DNA from 3 places in the Sphingobium amiense genome. Region 3 is predicted to be linked to each of the others. Evidence: predicted binding sites of a transcription regulator. Region 3 holds the regulator's gene; each other region holds the start of a gene.
The links. The regulator LexA, encoded in region 3, represses DNA repair genes until DNA is damaged. The targets are predictions, from matches to a motif close to GTTCCNCNCTTGTTCT.

Region 1: SAMIE_RS16265 (MmcB family DNA repair protein) is a predicted target of LexA. The motif match lies at 1,474-1,489, and genes of this name have one in related genera.
Region 2: SAMIE_RS21690 (ImuA family protein) is a predicted target of LexA. The motif match lies at 1,391-1,406, and genes of this name have one in related genera.

Annotation. Positions count from the first base shown of each region.
Region 1 is NZ_AP018664.1:3,328,700-3,331,967, reverse strand. Features, by position in the region: gene SAMIE_RS16275 (SCO family protein) at 1-299, opposite strand, end outside; gene SAMIE_RS16270 (ankyrin repeat domain-containing protein) at 340-951, shown strand; gene SAMIE_RS16265 (MmcB family DNA repair protein) at 968-1,462, opposite strand; gene SAMIE_RS16260 (cell wall hydrolase) at 1,572-2,219, opposite strand; gene SAMIE_RS16255 (DUF1491 family protein) at 2,399-2,740, opposite strand; gene SAMIE_RS16250 (PaaI family thioesterase) at 2,730-3,218, opposite strand; gene SAMIE_RS16245 (PTS sugar transporter subunit IIA) at 3,178-3,268, opposite strand, start outside.
Region 2 is NZ_AP018666.1:59,976-63,243, forward strand. Features, by position in the region: gene SAMIE_RS21685 (DUF6504 family protein) at 1-707, opposite strand, end outside; gene SAMIE_RS21690 (ImuA family protein) at 628-1,359, opposite strand; gene SAMIE_RS21695 (hypothetical protein) at 1,648-2,067, shown strand; gene SAMIE_RS21700 (hypothetical protein) at 2,053-2,271, opposite strand; gene SAMIE_RS21705 (efflux RND transporter permease subunit) at 2,533-3,268, opposite strand, start outside.
Region 3 is NZ_AP018664.1:1,556,803-1,560,070, reverse strand. Features, by position in the region: gene SAMIE_RS07490 (ComEC/Rec2 family competence protein) at 1-864, shown strand, start outside; gene lexA (transcriptional repressor LexA) at 825-1,496, opposite strand; gene SAMIE_RS23330 (hypothetical protein) at 1,649-1,792, shown strand; gene SAMIE_RS07480 (molybdopterin molybdotransferase MoeA) at 1,803-2,981, opposite strand; gene moaC (cyclic pyranopterin monophosphate synthase MoaC) at 2,978-3,268, opposite strand, start outside.

The sequences.
Region 1 (3,268 bases), 1.8 Mb from region 3:
TCCTTCTCGAACCGCGCAAAGCCCTGCATGATGCGTTGCAGGTCGACCGGGCAGATGTCCGGGCAATAGGTGTAGCCGAAATAGACGATGCGCCACTGGCCGGTGAAATCGTTCCAGCGGGTCGGCTTCCCGTCCTGATTAGTGAGGGTGAAGGGCGCGCCGATCTTCGCGCCGACCAGTTCGCCCGGCGCGCTGTCGCTTGATGCGTTGCCCGCGCCTCCCATATTGCAGGCGGCAAGCAGGGCGAGGGCGGGCATCAGCGCGGCGGTGACGTGTTTGTTCATGGCAAGGCCAGCCATGCCCTGCTAGGTGGGCATTTGCAATCCAGTGGGACGCATCATGAAGAACCGCATCCTTTCCGCTTTCTTGGGGTCGATCGCCCTGGCGCTGCTGGCGCCCGCCCCGGCGCAGGCGCAATTTTCCGACGCCTATAATTTCCTCAAGGCCGTGAAGGACAAGGACGGGCAGAAAGCCACCGACCTGCTCCAGAAGCCCGGCTCCACCGTGGTCAACAGCCGTGACGTCAACAGCGGCGAAAATGCGCTGCACATCGTCGTCGCCCGGCGCGACGCGACCTGGCTTGCCTTCCTGCTGGCGAAGGGGGCCAATCCCAACCTGACCGACAATGGCGGCAACACGCCGCTGATGGATGCGGTGCAGGGCCGGTTCGAGGAAGGGGTGCGCACGCTCCTGACCTTCAACGCGCAGGTCGACAAGGCGAATGACAGCGGCGAAACCCCGCTGATCCGGGCGGTGCAGTTGCGTGATCTCGGCCTCGTCCGCCTGCTGGTGGCGCAGGGCGCGAACCCGGCCAAGCGCGACACCATCGCGGGCATGTCCGCGCGCGACTATGCGCAGCGCGACAATCGCACCCCCGGCCTCGTCGAAGCGCTCGACGCGGCGAAGGCCAGCAAAAAGCCCAGCGGCCCGGTGCAGGGTCCGGTCTTTTAAGGGCGGTCGGCGCGCTCTACCAGCCCAGCTCCGCGGCATGATCGGGATCGCCGATCGCGGTCAGCCGCCGGGCCGCGCGCCGCGCGAAGCGCAGCGTTTCCGCCTTGCGCCGCGCCGCCGCCAGCGGTTCGACCGGGGCGGGGCGGACCAGTTCGGCGTCATATTGATCCGCGACGATCAGGCCGGTGCGCCCCGGCCATAGCGCCTCGCTGTCGAACAGGGCGATGTCGAACCCCGCCGGCACCGCCCAGAAGAAACGGTCGCAATAGTCGAAATAGTCGGGCCACTTCATGTCGCCCAACAGGTCCGCGCGGCTGCACTTGATCTCGACGATGGTCAGCCGCCCCGCCCCGTCGATCGCCATGATGTCGGCGCGCCGCCCGTTGGGCAGCGGCACTTCCAGTATCCCGCTCATGTCGTGCCGGAAGAAAAGCCGCAGCGTGCCCCGCGCCACGGCGAGCGCGGTGCCATCCGTCAGCGGCGAGCAGCTATCGGGGAGGGCGCTGTCCATCCCCGATCATTAGAACAGGATGGGAACAAATGAAAAGGCCGATTCGGATCGCTCCGAACCGGCCTGTCGCATTTCAGGGCCGAAAGGTTGCGCGGCGGGGCGCAGCGGGTCAGCGGTAAAAGATATGATTGTCGATCGACGCGAGCCGGGTCTTGCCCCAGCCCGGCGACACGCGGCGCGCGTGGAAGAACAGCGCGCCTTCGGCCTGGCTGTCCCATTCGTCCTCTGCGGCGATCTGGGCGATGGCGACGGCCTCGCGCCAGTCACGGCTCTCGGTGCGGATCGGGGGCATCCCGCCGCCGCGCACGAAGCTGAACTGGCTGGGCTGATAGACGACGCCGCACAGGCTGCTGGCGAAGCGGCCCGACCGGGCGCGATTGATGATGACGCGCGCAACGGCCAACTGGCCTTCGAGGCTTTCGCCCTTCGATTCGAAATAGACCGCTCCGGCCAGGCACTTCATGTCGCCGTCCAACTCCTCGGGCGCGCCTTGCGCATCGACCAGAGCAGCGAGGCTGCGTGCGGGAACTTCGGAAGGGGTGGAATTGTTTACATTGCCAAGCGGCTGCGCGATTTCACGCGGCGCGGCAAAGACGACAGCGGACGATCCGGCTGCGGGCGCCTGCGGAAGCGCTGTAGAAAGGGAAATGGCCGACGGGATCGCTTCCCCTGCGATCGACATGTCGGACGCCGTGACCGCAGCGATGGCGGACAGGGCAAACGCCGCGGTGATCGCGGCTTTCAGGCGGAAACTCATCTTTACTCAAAATAAGGCGGTTCTTGGCCGGGGCGTCGATTCTTAACCCATATTCCCGTTCGACGTCAGGCCGCCTCCCGTCTGCGTGTTTACCGCGCCCGCCCCCCGTTGGGCGAATGCGACAACCTGCGCGTTGGCGTGGCGGGCGCTCTGGACGAACCGTGACGGGGAGTCAACGATCAGCAGATCGTTTCAGCGGCGAACCGTTCTGCATCCGGGATATCGAGTTCGACGATCCACAGGTCGGGGTCCGACCGCCGCCGACGCCCCAGATATTGATCGACGGCCTCCGCCGCCTCATCCCCGCCCGGTCCGCAGCGCATCAGTTCATAGCCGCCGTCGACCCGCGCGACCCGCTCGAACAGCCCGCAATAGCGCCCCTTTTCAAGTGCCTGGATGAGGATGACGCCGCTTAACTCATCCCCCTTCGCCACCACGGTGGCAAAGCCGCCCTGCTCCCCCACGCGCCGCCGCAGCGCGCCGACCAGCATCGCGCTGGTCAGCCGCGCCTCAGCCGCCATAGCCCGGCAGCGACGACAGCGCGAATTGCGACCGCATGAAAGTGCCGGTGCCGCGCCCGACTTCTTCCCCGTCCGAATCGATCAGACTCGCCTCGGCGACATAGACGCGGCGCTTGCCGCTGATCCATCGGCCCTCGGCGCGGATTCGGCCCGGCCCGATAGGGCGCGTGAACAGCAGGTTGAACGCGGTGGTCAGAAGGAAACGGTCGCTGACCAGACTGTTGGCGGCATAGAAGGCCGCATCGTCCAGCATCTTGAAATAGACGGTGCCGTGCACCGCGCCCGCCGCGTGGAACTGGGTCTCATCCACATCGAAGTCGATGACCGACCGCCCAGCCTGCGGGATCGTCAGCTCCGACCGGAACAGGCGATTGATCGGCGCGGACCGGTAAAGCTGTTCGAGCGCGCGGAAATGCGCTTCCTCGCCCGACAGGCCTTCAGGCGGCGTCACGCGCGCCCGCGCCCGAAAGCAGCGCATGCAGCGCGCCCGTCGATTTCGCGCCGCGCAGCCGCGTCACCACCGCCTCG
Region 2 (3,268 bases), on a different replicon from region 3:
CCGAGCGCCTGATCCAGCCGCCGATGCAATTCGCGGCCGAACCGTTTGGCGAGAGGGCCGCGCGGCGCACCGATGAGCTGTTCGATCCGCTCAAATCCGAGCTTGCGCAAACCTTCGACCTCGCGTCCTGGCAATCGCAACGCCGATATCGGCAGGATGGAAATGGCAGTGCGGTGTCCGCCCGGCTCGATCGTGACCGGCCGGCCGGCGGGTACATGCCGCGCAACGGCATGGGCGCAGCCTGCAGTGTCGGCCACAGCGATCTGCAGAGCCAGCCCCGACGCGGCAACACGGCGATGGAGATCCTTGAGCAGCGCCTTCTCGGTGCCAAAGAGACCCGCGCAGCCGGTGATGTCGAGCCAGATTCCGTCGGGCGCATCCGGTGATACGAAGGGTGAGTATCGGCGGCCCGCCCATAGCGCGAGATCGCGAAGTCCCTGCAGGTCGCCCTCCGGGTCGGCATCGACGACCTGCAATTCAGGGGCAAACGCTCGGGCCTTCGTCACGGTCATGCCGACGCGGACACCGAGCGCCTTAGCCTCGGCATCGACGGCAGCAATGACTTTCCTGCCGTGATCGGGCACCGCGGTCACCAGCGGAAGATCAAGGACCAGGCCGTCACGGCACTCAGGCGACAATTTTGCGATCTTCCGCCGCAGCCGGTCGGTCGACCAGTGCGGCAGGAAGAGCGATACGACCCGTCGCATCGCACGCCTCCACGATCCAGGCGTGCGGATTACCACCGCGCACACGTTCCAAATCCACATGCCAGCGAGGGCGACCCAGGCTCGGCAGACCGAGATCTTCGCTTGGTGAAGCGGTGATCCGCCAGCGTGTCATCGCTGCCGTCCCTTCGGCGACCTGTTCGGCCTTCGCCGCGCGACGAAACACGAAGGCCGCTACACCCGAGCTTTCCGCCGCCAATTGCAGGCGCTTCGATGCAGTAGTCGAATATTTCCCGACTTCGCCAACCACACCGGCGATGCCAGGGTGATGCAGGCACTCCTCCATCGCGAGCAGGACATTGGTGTCGCTGCCGGCCTCGACATAGATGACCCGATCTGGATGAAGACCGGCGAGATGAAGGGCAGGGGCAAACAGGTCGCGCCAGCGCAGGCACCAGAAGACGGGACCTTCCATTCGCGCCAGGATTCCCGCCAGAAAGACCGTCGCACTCGCCTCGTCCGCGAGATCGGGACTGCCCATCATTTCATGGAGAGCACCTGCAGCAATGCCTCCGCCCGGCAATCGCTGATCCAGTTCGTCGATGCCGAACGGGATCGCTTCGCGCTGAACGCCTACGCCCTCGATACGCGCGATGCGCGCTCGCAAATCTTCAAGGACGGTTGATTGACGCATGGCATTCAGGAGACTCGGGACTCGTTGATTCGTTCCTTATTTGTTCCTGTTCCCGGCGATGAGTCAAGCAGCTCAAATGCACCGCTTCCGAAGCCTGTGGAATCCGCCAGAAAAAAAGCGCCTTCGGTCCTTTGTGGGATTCACATCCACCAAAGTGCATAGTAGATTCATGCTATGTTCCATCAGGCAGACCTATTCGAAGCATCCGTCGAACCCGCGCGAGGGATGGACACGCCGGGGCTTTTGGCGGCGATCGCCGCAGCTTCGCCGCGGCCAAAATTCTCCTACATGCTCCTCCAGCTCCTGGAGGAAGTCGCTGACGAAAAGGGCAGGGCTGGACCGAGCGTGATGGTGAACGGCGACGCCGTGCCTGTCCGCGACTGGCTGTGCGATGCGCTGGCTCCGATCGCGCAGCGTACACCCTGGCGCCGTTCGACGATCGAAACCGTGCGGTCGGCACTTGAGCAGGCTGACGAACTACCGGCCGATCCGACACAGGCTGACCGTGTCATTGAAGAAAGGGTCCGTGAGCGGGTTCGCCAATCGGGCCGCTGCAATGTCAGCCGCGCAGTGTCGGATCTATGTCGGGGCGGCCTCCTGCGACGCCACTATCAGGGCTATCGGGTGGATCATCAAAATCGCGGCGCCCAGCGCGAGGCAGTCTACACGATCATGCCGGACACCTTGGCGGCGCTACGCCGGCGATGAGCTGCCGCTGATCGCAAGATCGGCTTCTACTGCGGTCGCGCGCATCAGGCGATCGGGCATCTCCAACAACTTCACGGCCGCCGCGGTGATCGCTTCGGCTTCGGTGGGATAGGATTCGGCCGAGCTGATCGATACCCCATCGGGCAATGCGACCGTTGCCTGAAATCCGTTGCCTTTAGGTGTCGCGCTCAATCGGACTTCCATGAAAGGTCTCCGCGTTGTATCGGGACTGATATTCTTATAAGATATTGATATTTAACATAATTCTTATTATCGCTCTAAGAATTTGTAAGCGCAACTTCGAAAAGAGACACCTCCGCAATTTCCAAATGAGACTCGTCTCTTGAGGACGCCCCTGCCGCGATCCAATGCTGCTCTTCGAAGCCCGACTTATCCCGCCAACCAGCGGACGGTCAACTTAGCTGACCGTCCACTCCTCGGTAGTGTAGCCTTCGTGGCCCGCCGTTAACTCTGGACAGCGGCGTCGATCTTGGATCGTTGATCACGGCGGACTTGCCACCGAGCAGCAAGAGCCGTGATCGCCGGCAAAACGAGCAATGTGAGCACGGTCGAGGTGATCAGTCCGCCGATGACCACGGTCGCGAGCGGCCGCTGGACTTCGGCACCCGTACCGGTTGCCAATGCCATCGGCACAAATCCGAGACTGGCGACTAACGCCGTCATCAACACGGGGCGCACGCGCTGCATCGCGCCACTGACGATGGCGTCTTCCTCGCCCGCCCCTTCTTCGCGTCGCTTGCGGATCGCGCTCATCATGACAAGGCCGTTGAGCACCGCCACGCCCGACAGCGCGATAAACCCGACCGCCGCGGTGATCGAAAACGGGATGCCGCGCAGGAGCAGCGCGAACACGCCGCCGGCGAGCGCCATCGGCACCGCGCTAAAGACGATCGCTGCCGGCACGAGCCCGCCGAGTGCCATGTAGAGCAGTGCGTAGATGGCAACGAAGCAGATTGGCACGACGATCAGCAAGCGCAGCCGGGCCGATTGCAGGCTTTCGAATGTGCCGCCCCAGGCTGTATACATGCCGGGCGGAAGATCGAGGTTGCCGATCTTCGCCTGCGCTTCCTGCACAAATCCGCCCAGATCTCGGCCGCGGACGTTGACCTGCACGACCACCATGCGCTTGCCGTTCTCGCGGCTGATCTGGTTCAGCCCCTGGGTGTAGCTGAACCGCGCC
Region 3 (3,268 bases):
CTGTTTCATTTTCACAAGGCGGGGCTGCTGGGCGCGTTCGCCAATATCGTCGCCATTCCGCTGACCACCTTCGTCGTCATGCCTCTGGAAGCGGCTGCGCTGCTGATGGACAGCGTCGGCGCGGGCGCGCCTTTCTGGTGGCTGACGCGGCAGGCGCTCGACCTGTTGCTGGCCATCGCGCATGGTGTGGCGGGCAGTCCGATGGCGACGATGCTGGCCCCGACGACGAGCGCCGCGGCATTCGGAATTGCGATGACGGGCCTGCTGTGGATGCTGTTGTGGCGGGGGCGGATGCGCTGGTGGGGGGCGCCGCCCCTTGTCGTGGCGATGGCTCTGGCGCTGCTCGCGCCCGCCCCGGACCTGCTCGTCACGGGGGACGGGCGGCATGTGGCGGTGCGTACCGCCGATGGCATGGCGATCCTGCGCGACCGGGCGGGGGATTATGTGCGGGACAGTTTTTCCGAAAGCGCCGGGTTCGATGGCGCGCTTTCAGCGCTGGCGGATCATCCCGCCGCCCGATGCTCGGACGATCTGTGCGCCATGCACCTGACCGGCGGCGGGCGAAAGTGGCGGCTCCTCTTCACGCGCAGCAAGGTCCGGATCGACCGCGATCCTTTCGAGAAGCAATGTGCCGACGCCGACATCATCGTCAGCGACCGCCGCCTGCCGCGCTGGTGCCGCCCCCGCTGGCTGAAGGCCGACAGCCGCCTGCTGCGGCGCACCGGCGGCCTGTCGATCGACCTGCGAAGCGGCGAAGTTCACACCGTTCTCCAGCCCGGCGACGCGCACCCGTGGATCGCGCCCGCCGCAGGCTGGCCGCGCCCTCAGTTATATCGGCGCAGCAGGCCAGCGAGCTTGCCCTGAATGCGCACCTGCCGGGGATCGTAGATCTGCGGTTCATAGGCGGCGTTGGCGGGATCGAGCCGGACGCGCGATCCGTCGCGGCGGAAATATTTGAGCGTCGCTTCGCTTTCGTCGATCAGTGCCACGACGATCTGCCCCTCGCGCGCGACGTCGGTGCGCTGGATCAGGGCGAAGTCGCCGTCGAGGATGCCCGCCTCCATCATCGAATCGCCCGACACTTCGAGCGCATAATGATCGCCCGCACCCAGCAGGGCGGCAGGCACGGACAGCATATTCTGCCCCTCCATCGCCTCGATGGGAACGCCCGCCGCGATCCGGCCGTGCAGCGGGATTTCGATCACGTCATTGGCAGCGACGGGAAGGGCGGGGGATGCCTTCGCCTTCGGGGCGATGGACGGCACCGGCGTGCGATGCATGGCGTCGGGGAGCTTGAGCACTTCGAGCGCACGGGCACGATTGGGCAGGCGGCGGATGAAACCGCGTTCCTCCAGCGCGTTGATGAGGCGGTGAATGCCCGACTTGGACCGCAGGTCGAGCGCGTCCTTCATCTCCTCGAAAGAGGGCGAGACGCCGCCTTCTTCCAGTCGGGTCTGGATGAAACTCAGCAATTCCTGCTGCTTCGGCGTCAACATCGCATCGGTCCTCCGTGGAACGTATGAGGAACGCATAGGAAACACATGGAGGTTCGTCAAGCGGCAAACCGTGTGGCGAGCCGCATGGAACGGAAGGATCAGCACGGCGTTCGTGCGGGGAAGCCGACGACGATCGGTGCAGGAGAGAATGCATGCCCGATACCCGCCCTGACCTCCGCCACAATCCGCCGGTGCGGGTCAGGGAGCGGGATGTTCGCCGCCTGCGGCCGCTCGACCGGCAGATGGGCGACGAGCAGCGTCACAATTCCCCTCCGGGCGAGCAGCAGTTCCGCTAGGCCAGAAGATTCACAGCGGCAGAATCGACACGATGTCGCCCGGTGCGGCAGGTGGGCTGCCAGCGGCGCGGACAATCAGGCAGTCGGCGAGCGAAAGGGCGGCCGTGGCCGCGCTGTCCTGCGATGTGACAGAGACGACGCCGCCGGCACCCCGATAGGCTCTCAGATAGTCGTCACGCTCCCCGACCTGCGGCAATGCGGAGGCGAGGCGTGCCTGAGCGGTGCGGGGGAGCGGGTCCGCCGCCCCGCTCATGTGGCGCACGAGCGGCAGCAGGAAGAGCGTGGCGGTGACGAAGGCCGATACCGGATTGCCGGGCAGGCCCAGGAACAGCGCATTCCCCATCCGTCCGGCCATCAGCGGCTTACCGGGGCGCATCCGGATCTTCCAGAAGTCGAGCGCGCCGCCCGCTTTATCGAAGGCGGGGCGGACGAGGTCGTGATCGCCGACCGACGCGCCCCCGGTCGAAACGATGATGTCAGCGTCCTTCGCGCGTTCGAAGGCGGTGGCGAGCGCCGGAAGGTCATCGGCGACGATGCCGATGTCGACGATGTCGCAGGGCGGCCCCGCCAGCATGGCCGCCAGCATCGGCGCGTTCGACGAAGGCAGCGACCCCGGCGGAACGGGCGCGCCCGGCGGGACGAGTTCATTGCCCGTCGACAGGATCGCGACGGTCAGGCGGCGGCGCACGGGCAGGCGATCATGCCCGGCGAGCACGGCGACGGCGATCTGGGCGGCTCCGATTGCAGCGCCGGACTTCAACAGAATATCGCCGGTCGCGAAGTCGGATGCGGCCTTGCGGACATGCTGGCCTTTGGCAAGAGGGTCGGGGGAGGCGGCGATGTGGTCGCCGTCGCGCCGGGCATTCTCCTGAATGAGGATCGCGTCCGCGCCGTCGGGCAGGGGCGCGCCGGTGAAGATGCGGCAGGCTTCTCCCGGCGCGAGAGGAAGGGGGAGCGGGCCGCCCGCCGCGCTTTCCTGCGCCACGCGCCAGCGGCCGGGATGCTCCGACGCGCGCACGGCATAGCCGTCCATCGCCGAAAGCGCCGCCCAGGGCTGATCGCGCAGCGCCCGCACGTCCCGCGCCAGCCATCGGCCGACCGCCTGTGCGACAGGCACGCCTTCTTCCGCCAGCGACTGGGCCAGAGCGAAGAGGCGCGCCTGCGCTTCCGCCACCGGCAGCAGGCTCATGCGCCGCGCTTCCAGTCGCCGGACCGGCCGCCGCTTTTGGCTTCAAGCCGGATGTCGCCGATGACCATCGCCTTATCCAGCGCTTTCGCCATGTCATAAATGGTCAGCAGCGTGGCGGAGGCAGCGGTCAGCGCTTCCATCTCTACGCCCGTCTGCCCCGCCGTGCGGGCGGTGGCGACGACCCTGACGCCATCGTCGAGCAGGTCAAAGTCAACGGTCACGCTGCTGAGCGCGATGGGATGGCACAGCGGGATGAGATCGGCGGTGCGCTTGGCCGCCATGATGCC